Regions from separate parts of the Granulicatella sp. genome, predicted to be linked through region 1. Evidence: predicted binding sites of a transcription regulator. Region 1 holds the regulator's gene; each other region holds the start of a gene.

Region 1 (4,848 bases):
CGGACATGTCATTGAAAAAGGAAATCATGCCAGCTTGATGGAGCAACGTGGGTTTTACTATAATCTCTATCAAAGTCAGTGGCAACATTAAAAATAAAAATAGCGTAGGCTCGTTGAGGAGCTTACGCTATTTTGTTAGTTAATTTTGAAATTCTTCTAGAGCTAGTGAAGCTTCTTCCCATTCGGCGAGAAGCGTTTCTTGACGTTCAAGAAGGGCAGCTTCTTCAGTTGAGAGAGCAGCGGATTTATCTGGGTCAGAATAGTTTTCCTCCAGTGTCATGGCCTCGTGGACTTTTTCTAACGCCTCTTCGATATCGTGCATCTCGGTTTCGAGTTGCTCGATACGTCGAGTCAGCGTACGAATTTGACGTTGCTCTTCTTTTGAGGCATGATAGCTGGCTTTGGCCTCTGTCATCGGCTGAGCTGTTGTTGTTTCAACACTCTTGGCTTCTTGAAGTGCGGCGAGTTCTTCTTTTTCTTGTTTTTTCTCAAGGTAGTAGTCGTAGTCGCCAAGGTAGAGTGTGCTTCCTGTTTCTTCGATTTCAAGAATGGCCGTTGCAATCTTATTGATAAAGAAACGGTCATGGGATACAAAACAAATCGTACCATCGTAGTCGATGAGAGCATCCTCCAATACTTCTTTACTATCGATATCCAAGTGGTTCGTTGGTTCGTCGAGCAGTAGGAAATTATCATGTTCCAGTGACAATTTGCAAAGGGCTAGTCGGGCTTTTTCACCCCCGCTTAGTTGTGCAGTTGTTTTTTCAACGTCACTTCCGGAGAATAGGAAGCTTCCGAGAATCGAACGCACATCTTTTTCGGGCATAGTTGAATGACGAGACCAAAGTTCCTCTAGAACCGTTTGATTCGAGGAAAGGCCAGCCAAGTTTTGGTCATAGTAACCAACTTGGACGCCAGCTCCTAAGTCAATCGATCCTTTGATTAAAGGAAGTTCACCTGTAATCGACTTCAAGAGAGTTGATTTCCCAATTCCATTTGGCCCCACAATAGCAATGGCTTCACGCTTGCGAAGTTGGAAGGAAATCGGACCGCTCAAGGCTTCGTGGTCGTAACCGATATAAGCATCGTTTACTTGTAATACTTGGTTTCCGGATTCGCGTTCCACGGTAAATTCAAATCGAGCAGAGCGCTGATCGCCTTTTGGTTTCTCCAATCGTTCCATTTTCTCTAATTTTTTACGACGGGATTGCGCGCGTTTTGTGGTTGAGGCGCGCACCAAGTTTTTTGCGATGAATTCTTCTAAGTCGTGAATTTCTTGTTGTTGCTTTTCGTAGGCTTTTTGCTTGAGTAAATAGCGTTGTTCGCGTTCTTCTAAGTAGTGTGAGTAGTTTCCCTTGTAATATTCACAGGCTTTATGGCTGATTTCGTAAACCTCATTACATACACGGTCTAAGAAATATTGGTCGTGGGATACGATCACAAGAGCGCAATTGGAAGAGCGTAAATAATCCTCTAACCATGTTAAGGTTTCAATATCCAGGTGGTTCGTCGGTTCGTCTAAAATCAGTAAATCGTGTTTCTCTAATAAAATCCGAGCTAAAGCTAACCGAGTACGTTGCCCTCCAGAGAGCGATTGAATCGGTTGGTCGTAGTCTTCTGGATAGAAACGGAATCCATGAAGGACAGTACGGATTTCAGATTCGTATCCATACGCGTTCTTTTGGTTCAGTTCTTCTTGTAGTTGGTCATAGCGTTTTAAGGCGAGTTCGTATGCCGTAGGGTCTCCTAGAAGGTCAGGGTCACCGAGTTGCTCAGCTGCTTTTTGCGCTTGTTTCTTCAAAGTTTCTACGTCTTCGAAGAGATGAATCATCTCTTCCCAGACGGTTTTCGTTGAATCGATGGCCGCATATTGGTCTAAGTAACCGATGGATAGGTCTTTTTTCTTTGAGACACTTCCCATTGAAGGTTCTTCGATACCCGCCAACATTTTTAAGAGCGTTGATTTTCCAGTACCATTACGCCCAACGATGGCAATCCGCGAATTTTCTTGAATATGAATCGTAATATTTTCAAATAGGACTTCATCTGCAAAAGTTCGAGCGAGTCCTTGTCCTTGTAGTAGTATCATGATAGGTCCTTTCAGTGAGTATTCATCTCATTTTATCATAAAAAAGAGGTGGACAATATTGAAATGCGTTCGAGTTTGCGTTCACATTCACAATTAAGAGGTTGTGAATAAAAAAGTACAAGCCTTGCTGTATATAAGCAAATTATATAGGAGTAAGTGAGGAGCAAACAAAGTATTTGTGAAAATTCATATCGTTGTGATAGAATACGCATGGATGTAAAAGAAAAGGAGTCTTAGATATGAAAGAGTATAAAGAAATGAAAGAAATCGAAGTGCCACGTGCAACCGCAAAACGTTTGGCCATTTATCATCGTTATTTACGTTTCTTGCATGATGCAGGAAAACGTCGTATTTCGTCAACAGAGTTAAGTGAAGCTGTAAAAGTAGATAGCGCAACGATTCGTCGTGATTTTTCTTATTTTGGAGCTTTAGGAAAACGTGGATATGGATATGATGTAGAATACTTATTGGAATTCTTCAGTCATACATTAAACCAAGATCGCTTAACAAATGTAGCTTTAGTCGGCGTTGGTAAATTAGGACAAGCGTTACTAAACTACAATTTCCACCAAAGCAACAATGTTCGCATCAGTGCAGCATTCGATGTGAACCCTGATATCGTCGGAACGATTCAAACAGGAGTTCCAGTCTATAGCATGGATGAAATGATTGAGCAATTAAAAGTTCAACAAATTCAAGTAGCGATTCTAACCGTTCCTCAAGATGTAGCGCAAGATACAGCCGATCGTATTGTAGAAGCAAATGTTCGAGGCATTTTAAACTTCACACCAATTCGATTAAACGCTCCAGAAAACGTTCGAGTTCAAAACGTTGACTTAACAAACGAGCTTCAAACTCTAATCTATTTCCTCGACAATCAAAAATAATTTTTGAAAGGCATCCGTAAAGGGTGCCTTTTTTGTATAAAATAAGAGTATTCAGAAATGCAAAAATTCATGATATACTATACAAAACAAGTAGAACCTTTAAATGCATTAGGGGGCTGAAGAAAATGATGAAGAAATTCAGTAGTGGAATGCTAGGGGTCGTTGCAGTAATAGCGTTAATCATCGGCGGATTTGTAACGTTGAATCTAGTGAAGAAGCATGAAATGGTCACTTTAGTTCAAAGTACGCAGGTGAGAGAATCTATTGAAAATCAATTAAAAGACTTAGATAAAAAAGCGTTGGAAGAAGGCGGAGTTATTCAGTCCTATGAAATTGATGTTGAGTCTATTCAGCATAACCCTATGGGAGGAATTCACTTTAAAATATACTTAAACTCCAATAAGAAATTAAGCGTGAGTTTTAGTCTGACTAAAAGCTTGGATACAGGTCAGTTCAAACATTCTTCAACGGGATATTCAAAGGAAGTCTCAGACTTGATAAAAAATAGGCCATAAGAAATAAGAGCTTTTTATCTAAAATAAGATTTAAAAAACATAAAAAGCACTAATCGATTGCATTGATGCAGTGATTAGTGCTTTTCTTCTGGATCTTTATCGTCTAGAGAATCATCATCCGTTTGGAAATTATCCATGATATTAGCAAGTTTCTTTAATTCATTGTAAGTTCGAAGCATATTGATACTTGTTACGATGTTTGTTGTTGCAAATAGACAGCAGAATAATGTGATAAAGTCAAATCCGTTTCCAGGATAATGAGAAGTTGCTAGAAAGATAAAGAAGATGGCTAGTGCAATTTCAAAATAGAGCTTTCTAAAGAAAATTTTTCTAGGCATAGCGTTCATCCTTTCTTGTTAAAATCTTACATAATTCTGGAAAAATAAGCAAGTATTTATTCTTGATTTTTCCTGACCAAATGAGTATTATAAAACTATGAGTTAGCACTCATTGTTTTCGAGTGCTAAAAAAGAGTAAGGAGGATTTTATATGTTAAAGCCTTTAAAAGATAGAGTTGTTATTCAAATGGTGGAGCAAGAAGAGAAAACGGCTGGTGGATTATTTCTACCAACTACTGCTCAAGAAAAATTACAATTTGCAAAAGTAATCGCAACAAGCGAATTCACTGCTTCTGAAGACCGTCAAGTGTCGGTTGGCGATAAAGTCGTGTTCGAAAAATATTCAGGAACAGAAGTAAAATTAGATGGTCAAGAATATATCATCGTGAAAGAAAAAGATATTATCGCAATTGTTGAATAAAGGGGGATACAATTATGGTGAAAGATATTAAATTTGCAGAAGACGCAAGAAGTGCCATGCTTCGTGGTGTGGACGTTTTAGCAAACACAGTAAAAGTAACATTAGGACCAAAAGGACGTAATGTCGTATTAGAAAAAGCATTCGGATCTCCACTCATTACAAATGATGGGGTCACAATCGCCAAAGAAATCGAATTAGAAGATCACTTCGAAAACATGGGTGCAAAACTCGTAGCTGAAGTGGCTTCAAAAACAAATGATATTGCCGGTGACGGTACAACAACAGCGACTGTTTTAACACAAGCCATCGTTCGTGAAGGATTGAAAAACGTAACGGCTGGCGCAAACCCAGTTGGCATCCGTCGAGGGATTGAACTTGCGACAAAAGCAGCGGTTGAAGAATTACACCGCATTTCTCGTCCTGTTGAATCAAAAGAAGCCATCGCACAAGTGGCGGCTATTTCTTCAGGTTCAGCTGAAGTCGGTGAATTAATCGCTGAAGCTATGGAAAAAGTGGGGAACGACGGCGTTATCACAATCGAAGAATCGAAAGGGATTGAAACAGAATTAGATGTTGTAGAAGGAATGCAATTTGACCG
Region 2 (4,848 bases), on a different contig from region 1:
TTGCAAGAGCACTTACAGCTTCTTCAGGTGTTGAAGATGGTAATCCTAACATACGAGCGATGTCTTGGAATTTTTCATCTGCACGGTAGTAGTTGTATTTTGGCCATGTAGCTGCTTTAGCAGGACGAGTACCATTGTAACGAATTACGTATGGTAATAAAATCGCATTTGTACGTCCGTGAACTGTGTGGAAGAATCCACCAATCTTATGCGCCATTGAGTGGCTCATACCTAAGAACGCATTGGCAAATGCCATACCAGCCATTGTAGAAGCGTTATGCATTTTTTCGCGTGATACGAAATCGGCATTTTTCACACTACTTACTAAATTTTCAAATACTAATTTGATTGCTTGCAACGCTAAACCATCTGTATAGTCATTTGCAAGTGTTGAAGTGTACGCTTCAATTGCGTGAGTTAATACGTCCATACCAGTATCAGCTGTTACAAAGTCTGGAACTGTCATCACTAATGCAGGGTCAACAATCGCAATTGTTGGTGTTAGTGAGTAGTCAGCTAATGGATATTTACGGTTGTTTGCTTTATCTGAAATTACCGCGAATGGTGTAACTTCAGAACCTGTACCAGATGTAGTTGGGATACCAACGTATTTAGCACGTTCCCCTAATTCTGGGAATTTAAATGCACGTTTACGGATATCCATGAATTTTTGTACTAAGTCACGGAAGTCCACTTGTGGTTGTTCATAGAACATCCACATTACTTTCGCAGCATCCATTACAGAACCACCACCAAGAGCGACGATTGTATCTGGCTCGAAGCTCTTCATGATTTCTGCACCACGGTTTACTGTTGTGATGTCTGGATCTGGTTCTACATCTGAGAATACTTCATAAATTACTTTGTTTGGACGTAATTCTAATTGTTCAATAACACGTTGTAAGAATCCTAATTTAACCATTGCTTGGTCAGTAACAATCATTACACGGCTTACATTTTTCATTTTTTGTAAGTATTGAATTGAATCGCGTTCGAAATAGATTTTTGATGGAACTTTAAACCATTGCATGTTATTTCTACGTCTCCCTACTTTTTTGATATTTAATAGATTTACAACACTTACGTTATCCCCAACTGAATTACGTCCATAAGAACCGCAACCAAGTGTTAATGATGGGATAAATGCATTATAAACATCCCCGATACCACCAAAAGTAGAAGGAGCATTCCAAATGACACGAATTGCACGAACAACGCGACCAAATTCTTTAGCTAATTCAGCATCTTCAGTATGAATTGCTGCTGAGTGTCCTAAACCATGGAATTCAACCATTTGACGTGCTTTTTCAACACCGTCTTCACGTGATTCTGATTTAAGTACTGCAATGACGGGAGAAAGTTTTTCGCGAGTTAAAGGCTCTTTTTCGCCAACTTCTTTACATTCTGCAGCAAGAATGTTTGTTCCTTCTGGAACTGAGAAACCTGCTTGTTCAGCAATCCATGCAGCTGGTTTACCAACGATGTTCGCATTTAGTTTAGCACCAGCACAGTTTTTGCTGTTTGCTTTCACGCCGAAGCAGAATTCTTCTAATAATGCTTTTTCTTTTTTATTTACGAAGTAAGTATGGTAGCTCTTTAATTCTTCAACAAAGTCATCGTAAATTTCTTTATCAATGATTGCTGCTTGTTCAGAAGCACACACCATACCATTATCGAATGATTTACTCATTACGATATCGTGAGCTGCTTGACGAATGTTAGCAGATTTTTCAACATAAGCTGGAACGTTCCCTGCACCAACCCCAAGAGCTGGTTTTCCGCAAGAGTACGCAGCTTTAACCATTGCATTACCACCTGTTGCTAAGATTGTAGCAATACCATCGTGGTTCATTAAAGCGTTTGTTGCTTCAATTGATGGATGTTCGATCCATTGAACACAGTTTTCAGGAGCTCCTGCTGCAACTGCTGCATCGCGAACGATTTGAGCTGCATGTGCTGAACTTTGTTGAGCTGATGGATGGAATGCAAACACGATTGGGTTCCGTGTTTTTAATGCGATTAACGCTTTGAAAATTGCAGTTGAAGTTGGGTTTGTTGTAGGTGTAATCCCACAAATAACCCCTACAGGTTCAGCAATTAAAGTCAATCCAGTTACGTCATCATCTGAAATAACGCCAACTGTTTTAGTGTGGCGCATGTTGTGCACCACGTGTTCACAGGCAAATAAGTTTTTCGTAGCTTTATCTTCGAAAACTCCACGCCCTGTTTCTTCGATTGCATGTTGTGCTAATACACCGTGTTGGTCTAACGCAGCTACTGATGCTTTGGCTACAATGTAGTCCACTTGTTCTTGATTTAACAAGCGAAATTCATCTAAAGCTTTTAATCCTTTCTCAACTAATAAGTCGATTTCTTGTTGTACTTGGTTGTTTTTTTCTTCACTCACTTGTGATTTCCCCCAGTGCTTGTTAATTTTATCACATTTATATCGTACACTATTTCACATTGTTTGTAAATAGTTTTCATAGAAAAATTTTTCTTTTGAAAACATATTCATTTGTTTTCATCTCCCTTTCAATTTAATGTCCTAACTTATACTTTTATTCTATCTATAATTCCGAAAATATCAATACTATCTCTAAAATATTTTGCAAACCATTACATTTAATTATAAAAGAAAGAAGCCGACATTTTTGCCAGCTTCTTTCTTTAAAACAATTCACTAAGATTGATATCTTCTAATGTTATTTCTTTATTTGTTTGCGCCTCTAGTGACTCAAAATCAAAATACTCATTAATACTTAGCTGATTGATTTGAAAAATTTGTTCAAAAAGATTTTCAGGAATTTTTTTCTTCCATTTATAGTCCACAAAATAATGGGAAAGATCTTCCTTTGAAATGGTCTTATATCCAAGTTCATTAAATTCCATTACCTTATAATGGAACCATGTTTTATGTCTATCTTTTAAACTTTCCTTGTTCATAGACTACTCTTCTTCAGTTGCTACTTCTTCCGTACGAACTTCAAGATTTGTTGGAGCTGCAGTAGGGATGACATGATGAATAGCGCGTTTTTCGAATACTAAAATAACACCTTCACAGTTTAATTCAACCGTTTGATTTTCACTATTCACATTTTCAATGACACCATGTAAACCTCCGATGGTAACAACGCTATCACCTGGTTTAATGGCATCCATTCTTTTCTGCATCTCTTTAACTCTTTGACGTTGTTTACGTCCAAAGAACCAGAACGCTCCACCCGCTACTACTACGTATAAAATTAATAATGTTGTTTGATCCATAATCTTTCCTCATTTCTTAAAATATATAGTCTTACTTTAACAAAAATGACCGGATTTTTCTATAAGCATTAGAAATTTCTAGCATTTTCTTTATTAAATCCATACTCTTCAAAGAACGCTTCTCTAAACTCTAATAAGTTATCATCCATAATCGCTTGTCGAACTTGTTTCATTAAGTTTAATAAGAAGTACAAGTTATGATAACTGGTTAAGCGTAATCCGAATGTTTCATCTGTTTTAAATAAATGACGAATATAAGCACGTGTATAGTTACGGCATGTGTAACAATTACATTTCTCATCTAAAGGACGGAAATCACGTTCATATTTCGCATTTTTGACTACAAGACGTCCGCTACTAGTCATACATGTACCGTTACGCGCAATACGTGTTGGTAATACGCAGTCAAACATATCTACTCCACGAATTACACCATCGATTAATGAGTCGGGTGAACCTACTCCCATTAAATAGCGAGGTTTATTAGAAGGAATCAGTGGGGTTAAGTAATCCAACACTTCATTCATCTCTTGCTTTGTTTCACCAACAGATAATCCTCCAATAGAATATCCTGGGAAATCAAGAGAAATCATGTCTTTAGCATGAGCAATACGTAAATCTTTATAGCCTGCACCTTGTAAGATACCAAATAATGCTTGCGTGTCTGGTGACTTATGCGCCTTTAATCCACGCTCTGCCCAACGAGTGGTACGAGCAATCGAATCTTTCACATAATCATGTGTATGATGAAAATCAGGACATTCGTCGAAACTCATAATAATGTCCGCACCTAATTTATTTTGAACATCAATTGAAATTTCAGGCGATAAGAACAATTTAGATCCATTTAAATGATTTCTAAAATGAACCCCTTCTTCTTCAATACGACGCATATCACTTAACGAAAATACTTGGAAACCACCTGAATCAGTTAGAATTCCTTTCTTCCAATTCATGAAGTTATGGAGTTTACCAGCCTCATCTACAATATCCGCACCAGGACGTAACCATAAATGATAGGTGTTACTCAAAATGATATTAGCGCCCATTTCATCTAATTCTTCTGGAGACATTGATTTCACGGTGGCTAGTGTTCCGACCGGCATAAACATCGGTGTTGGGAAAGTACCGTGAGGTGTAATGATTTCTCCAAGACGAGCGCCTGTATGTTTTTCTGTTTTAATCAATCTATATTTTACTGCAGGTTCTGTCATTACATAAATCCTTTCTTCATTTCATAACTATCTAACTGTACTCTACATAGGCAAAAATGTCCAATAAAAACGGGAGTCACGTGCTTAATGACTCCCTTTCTACTACCAACCTTAATCGGCAATTTTTGTATAATTGTAGCTTGGCTCTTTCAATTTCTCATCAAAGCTTACTTCTAAATTATGTCCTTGGAAAAACCATTCATCTCCAGTTTCAACAAAGTAAGTAATACCATTTTCTTCAACGCTCACATAAGGATTACTTGGAGCATCCACTTCAACAGCTAAAGAGAAGCCTTCATGAATCGGACTGCAACCATATACTTTACCCAGGAAACGAACACCACGTTCTTTAGATACACCCATTTCT
Region 3 (4,848 bases), on a different contig from region 1:
TTTGACTGTTGTTTTGGTAATATTTACTTTTATGGCTTATAAGGGAGTCGCCTTTGCTAGTGAAAAAGAATTATCTGATAATTCTACAGTAAAGAATAGTGCAAACTACACCTTGCTGGCCGAAGGAATTCATAAAGTAACTTTTGATAAGAATAGCTCCTTTATTGATATTGAGAAATATGAACCTCAAAATTGGGGGACGGTGGTTGTTGAACATAATAAATCGATTGAAAAGGACGACCTTAATAAAGGCATTCGTCCAACTGAGACGGAAGTTGGAGATACAATGCCCTGGGATCCGCCATCAATTCTGATGAGTAAGCTATTAGGCCGAGCCTATTTTGTCTATAGATTCATGGGATGGAATACTAAGCCAGATGGCAGCGGAGAGGAATTCACCCAATATACCATCGTTACTGAGGATATGACGGTTTATGGGACATGGATGAAGGATATTATGGCTTATGACGGAATTGTACCTGATTTTAAATATGCGTATTATCGTTTTGAAAGCGTCACTCTAGGAAAGCAATTGCCGGAAGAGGTGAATAAGTTACTCCCAGTCGATAATCACTGGTATAGAAAGGGAGATATTGCTAAGGCTAAGCCGGTGTATGAGGATAAAGTGGAGAGTGATGATGGAATTTGGAGCTTTTTAGGCTATACTTTTAATTCAATAGTGTTTGATGAAACGGATGTTACGTTTGTCGGTCAATGGAAATATAAGGCAAACGAATATAGTGTGTCTTATGAGTTCAAGAGTGGGACACCTGGTAAGTCTCTACCAGATTCGGTTAATACTTTATTGCCAAAAGACATGAATAAATATGTTACGACAGATAAAGTACAGGCAATCCATCCAAGTGAAACGAAAATTGAGGATCCAGTATTAGATGGTGTGTGGACGTTCCAAGGTTATGATGAAGAAACAAAAATAATCAATAAAGCAGATGTAAGTTTTATTGGAGAATGGACTTTTGAGAAGAGAACAGCATCAACTACGCAGGAGAGCACGACACAGGAAACAACAGAGGAACTGTCTCAAGAAACGACGGTTAATAATCCACCTAAAGATGAAGAGTTGCCTAATACGGGGACAGCATCTTCGTTAATAGGAGTAGGGAGTGCTTTGATGTTATCTGGTATGGCAATCGTTAAATTAAAGAAAAAGGAATAAAATCTTATATTCAAATAGATTTGGTAGACAGTATCATATTTTTTATAAAATGAATATGAAGGGAATTAAGCGATGGTTTGTTGCTTAATTCCTTTTTTATGAAGTAAATAGGATGTGACACTAACTTTAAGATACAGAGTGGAGCTTTTCTTAAACCTAGTACTTATTAGAATGAAAGTATTGTAGAGTTAGATTGATTATAAAAGTATCAGAATTCAAATGAAAAGTGTCATTGTATCAAAATAGTCAGATTAATAGATGATGTTTATACAACCGGCGCAACAATCCACCTTGCCGCAAAAGCATTAATGGAAACAGGAGTTGAAGAAGTAGAATCTCTGACATTATTTAGATAAAAAAGTGTATCATGCATGATACGTATCATACATGATACAAAACCGATCGATAAAACAGTCCAAGCAGATTTCTGCTTGGGCTGTTGGATTCTACCTAGTCATTTTTAGAATCTTGTAGTGACATATTGGTCAAGAGCGAGGAGAGCATTTGCGACATCTTCGGCAGTATAGTCAACAACCATTTGGTGGATGGTTTCGCCTTCTTGTGTTGCAAGAGATCCAATCTTGAGTAAGTCTTCATATGGCACAGAATCCAATTTCACTTCTTTCAGCGTTGTTGGTAAGCCGAGTGCTTTGTAGAAAGTGATGTATTTATCGAGTTCTTCTTTTGGACGATTTTCTAATAATAGTTGTGTTAATGTACCATAAGCGACTTTTTCACCGTGAGTAAGAGAATGAATATCTCCATGAATTGCAGTGAATCCGTTATGGATGGCATGAGCAGCTGCTAGACCAGCAGATTCAAAACCGATACCGCTGAGTAGTGTGTTGGCTTCGATAACGGCTTCTAAAGCTGGAGTAACTACTTTTGCATTTGCCGCAGCTACAGCTTGTAGACCATTTTCGAATAAAGTACTTTCGCAGACGCGAGCGATAGCTGCTGCCGCAATCGTTGACATTTGACCGACCATTGTGCCTCCTTGTGCTTCAATGACTGCACGAGCCTCAACCCAAGTAGCAAGCGCATCAGCAATTCCTGAGATTAATAAACGAACTGGAGCATTGGCAATGACTTTTGTATCGACTAATACTAATTCTGGATTTTTCTTGTAGAAACGATAGCGTTTAAACATGCCTTCTGCTGAATAAATAACAGAGAGGGCAGAAGTTGGAGCATCCGTTGAAGCAATTGTTGGTAAAATCGCTACCGGACAATTTGAATCATCCGCAATCGCTTTGGCTGTATCGATAGATTTACCACCGCCTAAGCCGATGACAACATTCAATTGATGTTCCTTCACGACTTCAGCAACGCGGCGCACTTCATCATTGGTGGCTTCACCATGGAAGATTTCACGATGAACAAATGCGCCTTCTTTCACGAGGTTTTCTTCCAGTTCTTTACCGACTAAATCATAAACGATAGGGTCGCAAAGAAGGAGATGTCGATCCCCTAGAGCCAACACGTGAGAAAGACCAGTTTTAAGAACATCTTTCCCTTGAACATAACGAGACGGACTAGCAAATACTTTTTCCATAAGTATAACTCCTTCATTTTTTTGTTTACAATTTCACTATATCGTTGAGAACGATTTCTGTCAATGGAGATTCTGTGTAGTTTTAACTAGGAATCTGAGACTTTCTAGAAAGGGGAAAATCATTACTGGGGATGAGGAGAATTTTGGGATAGGCGATTCTTGTTGGGAATGATTCTAATTTTCAATTCTTTATGATTTTTCATCTAATGAAAACAAAATATATCCTAAGAAAAGTCCTCAAAAAGACTGTTTTTCCTTAACAATTCTTAATGAAAGAATTGTTGAAAACGGTTGTAAAAGCCCTATTCATGCTTTATAATAAAACTATAGAAATCAAACGAAGCAATTCCTAAGAGTGGTCCTTAGGATATTTCTTCAAATCTGGTTTTCCAGATGAAAGGGGAGAGTATTATGTTTAAATATAATATCCGTGGAGAAAATATTGAGGTCACAGAAGCGATTCGTCAATACGCAGAAAAGAAAATTAGCAAACTTGAAAAGTATTTTACTGACGTAGCTAATGCGACTGCATACGTTAACTTGAAAGTCTACACTGAAAAGACTGCAAAAGTTGAGGTAACAATTCCACTTCCTTATTTAGTTCTACGCGCTGAGGAAACTTCAATTGATTTATATGGAAGCATTGACTTAGTAGTAGACAAACTGGAAAGACAAGTTCGTAAGCATAAAACAAAAATCAATCGTAAATCTCGTGAAAAAGGATTCGATATTGTGTTACCAACGCTTCCAGAAGCTCCAGAAGAAGAGGAAACAGGATTAGAAATCGTTCGTACGAAACGAATTGATTTAAAACCAATGGATAGTGAAGAAGCTGTACTACAAATGAATATGTTGGGACATAATTTCTTTATCTATCAAGATGCTGAAACGAACGAAACAAACATTGTTTACCGTCGTAAAGATGGAAAATATGGTTTGATTGAAACAAATTAATAAAAAAATCAGGTGACTTTGAAAAAAGTCACCTTTTTTTGCTTTCTTAATTAGCTAAACAATGGTAAAATAAACAAGATGCAATAGGTATAGGTACCAATTTGTAGGACTTTATGAGTTTTAAAATATTCACCATCTACATACTTCAAGATAAGGACGATGGATGAGGATAAAAAAGGAGTTAATTAAATGGCAAATTTTTTGAGACAGTTAGTTGAAAATGATAAGCGCGAATTACGCCGTTTAGGGAAATTAGCGGACAAAGTAATTGCGTTAGAATCTCAAATGGCTGCATTAGAAGATGCTGATTTTCCAGTGAAAACTGAAGAATTTAAGGAGAGATATGCTAAAGGGGAAACTTTAGATGCTCTTATTCCTGAAGCTTTTGCGCTTGTTCGTGAAGGGGCAAAACGTGTTCTTGGATTATTCCCATATAAAGTTCAAATCATGGGTGGAATCACACTTCATGATGGGAACATTGCAGAGATGCGTACTGGGGAAGGGAAAACTTTAACAGCGACAATGCCAGTATATTTAAATGCACTATCTGGTGAAGGTGTCCATGTTGTTACTGTTAACGAATATTTAGCAAGTCGTGACGCTCGTGAGATGGGTGAATTATATAATTTCTTAGGATTAACTGTAGGATTGAACTTAACAGGCATGTCCTCAGAAGAAAAACGTGCCGCTTATGCTGCAGATATCACATATAGTACAAACAGTGAACTAGGATTTGACTATCTACGTGATAACATGGTGGTTTATAAATCCCAAATGGTACAACGTTCATTAAACTACGCAGTTGTCGATGAGACAGACTCAATCTTAATTGACGAAGCGCGTACACCATTAATTATTTCAGGACAAGCTGAAAAATCAACTGTGTTATATCAACGTGCAGATATGTTTGTTAAAGGGTTGAAAGAGGAAGAAGACTACACAATCGACTTAACTTCTAAAACAATCTCATTAACAGACGAAGGGATTAATAAAGCGGAACAAACATTCCGATTACCAAACCTTTATGATGTCGATAACTCAGCGCTTGTTCATCATATTGACCAAGCTTTACGTGCGAACTACATTATGTTACGCGACATCGACTATGTGGTGGATGAAGGTAAAGTTAAAATCGTTGATGGATTTACGGGACGTATCATGG

What was found. Region 1 encodes Rex, which represses fermentation and respiration genes when NADH is low (regulators of the CRP and FNR family bind a similar motif). Its sites were predicted from a motif close to TTGTGAANTANTTCACAA; they were not measured.
Region 2: the regulator Rex is predicted to act here: its motif matches at 2,427-2,444, upstream of adhE (bifunctional acetaldehyde-CoA/alcohol dehydrogenase).
Region 3: the regulator Rex is predicted to act here: its motif matches at 2,754-2,771, upstream of ACO5V7_RS02595 (glycerol dehydrogenase).

Annotation. Positions count from the first base shown of each region.
Region 1 is NZ_DBHISP010000014.1:23,263-28,110, forward strand. Features, by position in the region: gene ACO5V7_RS07355 (ABC transporter ATP-binding protein) at 1-91, shown strand, start outside; gene ACO5V7_RS07360 (ABC-F family ATP-binding cassette domain-containing protein) at 140-2,089, opposite strand; gene ACO5V7_RS07365 (redox-sensing transcriptional repressor Rex) at 2,347-2,976, shown strand; gene ACO5V7_RS07370 (DUF1310 family protein) at 3,102-3,491, shown strand; gene ACO5V7_RS07375 (hypothetical protein) at 3,566-3,829, opposite strand; gene ACO5V7_RS07380 (co-chaperone GroES) at 3,981-4,250, shown strand; gene groL (chaperonin GroEL) at 4,265-4,848, shown strand, end outside.
Region 2 is NZ_DBHISP010000001.1:158,470-163,317, forward strand. Features, by position in the region: gene adhE (bifunctional acetaldehyde-CoA/alcohol dehydrogenase) at 1-2,407, opposite strand, end outside; gene ACO5V7_RS00730 (post-transcriptional regulator) at 2,671-2,946, opposite strand; gene yajC (preprotein translocase subunit YajC) at 2,950-3,267, opposite strand; gene tgt (tRNA guanosine(34) transglycosylase Tgt) at 3,336-4,481, opposite strand; gene ACO5V7_RS00745 (HesB/YadR/YfhF family protein) at 4,593-4,848, opposite strand, start outside.
Region 3 is NZ_DBHISP010000003.1:45,888-50,735, forward strand. Features, by position in the region: gene ACO5V7_RS02590 (SHIRT domain-containing protein) at 32-1,177, shown strand; gene ACO5V7_RS02595 (glycerol dehydrogenase) at 1,638-2,732, opposite strand; gene hpf (ribosome hibernation-promoting factor, HPF/YfiA family) at 3,144-3,686, shown strand; gene secA (preprotein translocase subunit SecA) at 3,876-4,848, shown strand, end outside.